Regions from separate parts of the Paenibacillus sp. FSL K6-1230 genome, predicted to be linked through region 2. Evidence: predicted binding sites of a transcription regulator. Region 2 holds the regulator's gene; the other holds the start of a gene.
The links. The regulator CtsR, encoded in region 2, represses protease genes until heat stress. The targets are predictions, from matches to a motif close to ATGGTCAATAAAGGTCAAACA.

Region 1: clpP (ATP-dependent Clp endopeptidase proteolytic subunit ClpP) is a predicted target of CtsR. The motif match lies at 1,450-1,470, and genes of this name have one in related genera.

Annotation. Positions count from the first base shown of each region.
Region 1 covers NZ_JBBOCK010000001.1:183,701-187,119, reverse strand. Annotated here, with positions in the region: gene MKX74_RS00900 (sugar-binding transcriptional regulator) at 1-830, opposite strand, end outside; tRNA gene MKX74_RS00895 (tRNA-Arg) at 1,295-1,369, shown strand; gene clpP (ATP-dependent Clp endopeptidase proteolytic subunit ClpP) at 1,593-2,189, shown strand; gene MKX74_RS00885 (DUF3298 domain-containing protein) at 2,415-3,419, opposite strand, start outside.
Region 2 covers NZ_JBBOCK010000001.1:5,576,958-5,580,376, reverse strand. Annotated here, with positions in the region: gene MKX74_RS24835 (GNAT family N-acetyltransferase) at 1-650, shown strand, start outside; gene MKX74_RS24830 (CtsR family transcriptional regulator) at 1,124-1,585, shown strand; gene MKX74_RS24825 (UvrB/UvrC motif-containing protein) at 1,756-2,280, shown strand; gene MKX74_RS24820 (protein arginine kinase) at 2,307-3,380, shown strand.

The sequences.
Region 1 (3,419 bases), 5.4 Mb from region 2:
AAGTAATAGCCGAATGACTCTGCAACGGCCCCTTCAGCACGAATCTCATTAATGACTTCCTGCTCCAGCCTGCGCCGGCGGGCCATCTCATTGGCATTCCCGATGCCATGAATGATAATTCGACTTTTACGGATAATACTGACAATCTCCTGAACGCTCTGATCCTGATGCAATGATTCATAAGCATGGTTACTAAGCAGATCAGGGACGTGAAGCAGTCGGTACTGGGCACCAACCTTGCGTGCCATAGTGGAAGCAATCGTGTTCGCTTGCATCTCCATGCTCTCGCCAAGTCCGCCGCGTGCGGGTACGAACCATCCACCGCGAATCGGGCCTGTGGGCGGTGTAGTCAACTGCTCGGCCACCTCGGCAATCGTAGTGCCACCAGTGACGGCAATGATATCCTCATCCCCCATAATCCCCAGAAGGGCTTTGGCGCCCGCTCTTCCCAGTTCTCTTCTCGCAAGAGGCGAGCTATCCGAGTCACCGGGTACAACGACAACCTTCCTCAGGTTGTACATCTGACGAATCTGTTCCTCGAGCAGGGACAATCCGAACAATTCCTTGGCAATCGGCTCAAGCCGCTCTAGCAGCTCGTATCCGGCCTCGCTCACCCTCATGCCTACATGATCAATCTCCAGAAGCCCTTGGGCCTTCAACAGATCGGTTTCAGCTCGCAGTACACGTTCTGTCATATGAAGGGATGACGCCAGCGTTCGGCGGCCAACCACCTCAGACAGCATGATCTGATGCAGGATGGTATATCTTTTTTTCAAAACTTCCGTGAGATCAGGCAGAAGCTGCTTCTGTATTTCTAATATATTTCGCATGCTTTCCACTCCTGCAGACTTCTATTCTGCTCTAACTCACAATCAGATGGTACAGTCCATCTCAAACCTAGCTGGTCTCAAAATGTCCCGGGTTAACTTTTTAAGTCCCACAGTTATTCTACCCAATATTTGCTTCAGAAGCAAGTGCCCCGAACCTATATTTCACTACCTTTTTGCCCTTTATACATAAGTAAGGAATCTTTACGTCAAAAAAACAGATTCAGGCTATAAATTTTGCAAAAAGATACATCTTCCGTTAGGTATTGGTCAGTTATGTTACCCTAGGTGGCATGTTATATCGGTAAATATCCATAGATCACATAATAAGCGTGCGCTCTAATCAGATACTTGCTTTTTCATTCCACTTAGCATATAATCAACTTTGCTCGCCAATTAGTGAATTAGCTAGTTAATTAGTTAGTTAGAGAATATAATTGATTGAGTAGTGCTTTAATAAATAGCATGCGCCCGTGGTCCAATGGATATGACGTAGGCCTCCGGAGCCTGAGATCAAGGTTCGATTCCTTGCGGGCGCGCCATACTTTCTAAGAACTTGTACATAAGCACTTATTATATTGTTAACCATGTAAGAGCGGATTCGCTCTTTTTTTGATTCTTTAGTTTGACTTTCTTTGACTTTTTGATTTAAATTGTTTATGATGTGGTTATTAAGGTAACAGTTTAATGGGAAGGGACTTTGGAAGAATATATTCTAAGACCTTTCGCAACACATAATCGAACTAATTTAAGGGAGGTTTTTACGTGAGTTACATTCCTATGGTCGTTGAACAAACCAATCGCGGCGAACGCGCCTATGACATCTATTCCAGATTGCTGAAGGATCGCATTATTTTCCTCGGTTCTGATGTAAATGATGTTGTTGCCAATTCCATTATCGCTCAAATGCTGTTTCTGACTGCGGAAGATCCGGAAAAAGACATCCACTTGTACATCAACAGTCCTGGCGGCTCGATCACAGCCGGCATGGCGATCTTCGATACTATGCATTTCATTAAGCCTGATGTATCTACCATCTGTGTAGGTATGGCTGCTTCGATGGGCGCATTCTTGCTGAATGCAGGGGCCAAGGGCAAGCGCTTCGCCCTTCCGAACAGTGAGATCATGATTCACCAGCCGTTGGGCGGAGCCCAAGGACAGGCGACAGACATCGAGATTCGTGCACGTCGCATCCTCAAGATGCGTGACAAGCTGAACAAGATTCTGGCTGAACGCACAGGACAGCCGCTGGAACGGATTGAGAAGGACACCGACCGCGACTATTTCATGTCCGCTGAGGAAGCCAAGGAATATGGTCTGGTTGACCAAGTGATCTCGAGCACTCCACCACAAGGTGTCTAATACACTTTGCCTGAGGGTATGGCGTGACCTAGTACCACGGCAATAGTTGACAGAACAAATAAGCCGCCTCCGGTTATAGCCGAAGGCGGCTTATTTAGCTTTTTCACTCTGTCCTGTAGGTAGCTTGTTTATGTTTCCTTTGATACAGTGTGTAATTTCTTGGTTTGACTGTGTATTCAGGTCTTCTCTTGAGTCGCTGTGAAAGTAGCTATTCTTAGCATATTCTTAACGAGAGAAGGGGGCCTTCCCTTGTGGCAGCAATGAGCTATATGGGAATACGAACTCCGGAATCCCGGCAGCATAAGCCGTATACTCATATTGCTGGAAGAAGATCACGACGCCAGCAGGAGACAGGTAGAAATCCTGATCCTTGCCAATGCCCTTGAAATCCCCAAGATATCCACCATGGTTCGTAACTTGTGGAGTCAGCTTGTCATTTAGCGCCTTCAGGTAATTCGGGTTCGCCCCCAATACGTCTTCCAGCTTCAGCAGCTGTCCATCCTTCAGAGAGAAGGTGTAGCCTTTACGGACTGTCATCCCGTGTGCTCCGCCAAGGTATCCATACTCATCCACAACCAGGCTGACGACATCAGCTTGAAGATCCGTTACCAAATAGTTATTCTCAAATTGAAATGGATGGTCTGCCGTCGGGCCGCCAGTCTTTACAGATTCTTTGGAAGCAGCCGCCAACTCTTCCGCACGCTTCTTCAGGATCTCGTTGATCTTGGCTATTCCGGGATAGTCTCCCTCTAATTTCAATGTATGAATATCATATTGAACCGTAGGCTCTTCCTTCTGCAGCACAGGCTCCATTGACCATTTTAAAAGCTGATTCTTCCCCGCACTCATCCGAACCTGCTTACTCACACCGTCCCACGCCGCCTGGACGCCCAGATAATTCTTCACCACACCAATCGGTATATAGAGCTTACCGTTCTTCTTAGTTCCTTCCATACCCTTCATATAAACCTGGTTCACATTCAAGAACAGCTCTTCATCGCTCCCGTCATAAATACGAACCTTGTTCTGTCCACCATTAATTGTATAGGTCAAGCTCTCGGCATCATAAGAGACACCCAGCTTCAGATCATCACGCAATGCGGATACAGGAATCATAGTCTTACCTTGAATCAACAAGCCCTTATCCTTAAGCTCTTGTCCCCCCCAGAACAGCTTCACTTGTTGATTCTGAGCTTCTTCTACGGTCGATGAAGCCCAGGTAGACGATAC
Region 2 (3,419 bases):
TGGCACGTAGTGAGAGCTGGTGGCAGGAGCGGGTATTCCGTGACCACCGCTATACAGCAGTATATTATAACGTCAAGGGTGAACCTGAAGGTTACGTGCTGTATAAGATTGAAAATAGAGAGCTGTTGTGTAATGAATTGGTCTTCACCACTGAACGGGCTAGACGTGGGCTATGGACTTATTTAGCCAATCACGATTCAATGGTGGAGCGAGGCATCTTTACATACGTTCCTATGGATGACGCAATGCCTTACCTGCTTCAAGACCCGAGGATACAACAGGAGATTATTCCTTATTTCATGGGTAGAATTGTCGATGCATCTGCATTCTGGTCCCAGTATCCTTTTGTTCCAGCTGCAGAGGAGACCAGGTTCACGCTTGCACTTACAGATCCATATGCACCTTGGAATGATGGTGTCTGGGAGATCGTTATCTCAAGTAGTGGTCAGGGTAGCTGGCGTCCATCCAACCTAGAGGCAGAGAAGGCTGATCTCACCTGTGACATTCAGGCTTTGACTGCCATGATGATCGGCTACAGGGATCCGATTTATTTGTCCACATGGGAAAAGCTCCAAGGTAGCTCTAGTATCGCTGCCACATGGGCAGCGCGCTTACCACAAGCTACTACTCATTTAATGGATCACTTCTAAGCGGACCCTTTCAAAGTTGCAGAATTGTATAGTTTAGCATAAATAAGTTCAATAACACAGGCTCCTATGTTAGGGGCCTGTGTTTTATATTTGGAACGATTTGCGGCGAAACCTCTCTGGAACGATTAAGAACGCCAAAAAGTGCAAAAAATAAAAACAGGATGACTTGGCAAATGAGAAAATTATGTTATAATAAAAACAAAGTCAAAGAAAGTCAAAGTCAACGAAGTTCAAATGTCTATGTAGCTTGGGTAAGCTTTGGTCTTTTGGAACAGTCTTTGATTTTTCAGACCGTGTAGGTCGAAAAACGAATCAAGCGTTATGGTGGATAAGGTCCTTTTTACAGGGGTTGAGCTGCTGTAGGGCTTATTTTTGCAAGATTCGTGGCTTTAGTCTTTGGTTAAGTTGTGTATACGGCACACTCTGTGGAGCACAGAGCAATTCCTGTGTCTTCATCAGTGGAGGATGATGAAATGCGTAATGTTTCTGATATTATCGAACAATATCTGAAAAGCATGCTGGTCGAGAGTCCTGAAGGATTAGTGGAAATCCAGCGCAACGATTTGGCTGACCGCTTCTCTTGCGTGCCTTCCCAAATTAATTATGTTATAAGTACACGGTTCACCCTTGAGAAAGGCTATCTCGTTGAAAGTAAACGCGGAGGCGGCGGGTATATTCGCATTCAGCGAATTGAGCTACCAGCTCAGCACATACTGCATACTCATCTGCACCATACGATAGGAGATGAGATTAGCCAGACCGCAGCAGAAGGGTTAATCTATCAGTTGGAGGAAGCCCGTGTGCTGAACAGGCGGGAGGCAGCAATCATGAAAGCAGCGATCTCCAGAGAGTCTTTGGCATTAAAGCTTCCACTAAGGGACCAGTTGCGGGCGCGAGTCTTCAAGGCGATGCTTATAGCACTTCTCGCCAGATAAAGCCTTCTTCGGCAGTATAGAGCAGGACCGAGTTCCACTCAGTTGAGCTACATCTATAGTGCTGATGGAGGTTGAACCAAGACATGTAGCCTGATGGGATTAGTCCGTTGGTCAGGAATTCTTGACTGATTGTGATCAAGTCTGGGTTACATTATAAAGGAGGTACTTGTATGCTGTGCCAAGAATGTAATAAGAGGCCGGCAACGCTCCATTTCACCAAGATCGTGAATGGAGAGAAGACGGAATTTCATATCTGTGAGGCCTGTGCCAGGGAAAAGGGTGAGCTCATTCCCGGAACCTCTAACGGATTTTCTATTCACAGTCTATTATCAGGCCTTCTTGATTTTGATCCTGCTAATAAGAGTCAGATGCAGGGAGCTTCCGCACCACAGGCTACACGGTGTGAGGAATGCGGAATGACCTATTCTCAATTCAGCAAGATCGGGCGCTTTGGCTGCAGCTCTTGCTATAAATATTTTGATGAACGACTAGATCCGTTGTTCAAGCGTGTGCATGGTGGCACTACACATGTGGGCAAGGTGCCTGTGCGTACTGGCGGCAAAATGAAAGTCAGACGGCAAGTGGATGAACTCAAGCGTGAGCTGCAATTCAAGATCCAGCAGGAAGAGTTCGAATCAGCTGCACAATTGCGCGATCAGATCCGCGAGCTTGAAAAACAGATAGCCCAAGAGTAAAGTTGGAAAAGTAGGAGGGATGCGACATGCCTAATCTCCGATTCACCGAACAGCCCTTAAGTGAGTGGATGCGCAGCGATGCTGTGGACTCTGAGATTGTAATAAGCAGTAGAGTCCGGATCGCACGCAATCTACAGCATTTTCCCTTCCCTATGCTTGCCACGAACCAGCAATCGGAAGCGGTGTTGAACAAGCTCAGTGAGGTGCTGGAGCAAGAGGAAATGAAGGAGTACGGTGCTTTTCATTTGCTTAAGATTCCCGAGACCAGTGATCTGGATCAAAGAGTGTTGGTGGAGAAGCATCTGATTAGTCCAAATCTGGCCAGTGAATCTCGCAATGGTGCCGTGATGATCAGCGAGAACGAGGCCGTAAGTATTATGATTAATGAGGAGGATCACCTACGTATTCAATGTCTGTATCCCGGCTGTCAGGTCAAAGAGGCTTGGCAAAAGGCAAGCAGTATTGATGATGTCTTTGAGGCAGCTGTAGATTATGCCTTTGATGATCGACGTGGTTATCTGACCAGTTGTCCGACCAATGTAGGTACTGGACTGCGGGCCTCTGTCATGATGCACCTGCCAGCTTTGGTTATGACCCATCAGATTAATCGAATTTTGTCTGCTGTCTCACAAGTGGGGCTGACGGTTAGAGGAATTTATGGGGAAGGCAGCGAAGCAGTAGGGAATCTGTTCCAGGTCTCCAACCAGATTACGCTGGGACAGACCGAGGAGGAGATCATAGAGAACCTTCACGGTGTCGTACTGCAGATTATTGAGCATGAGAGAGCAGCCAGAGAGCGTCTGATGAATGAATCGATATTGCGGATTACAGACCGCATTATGCGATCCTACGGTATCTTGTCTTATGCCACTGTCGTCGAATCCAAGGAAGCCGCTCAGCGGTTATCTGATGTACGACTTGGTGTGGATATGGGCATCCTGGAGGGACCCTCGATTCAGACATTAAATGAGCTGCATGTCATGACGCAGCCGGGCTTCCTGCAAAAGAAATTTGGAGGTGAGCTCGACAATGCTGGGCGAGACACCTATAGAGCAACATTGATTCGGGAGCAACTTCGTTCCTCAGCTTCCCGAGCATGATATAGTCATTTAGTTTAATGAATATTGGATTACAAAGAA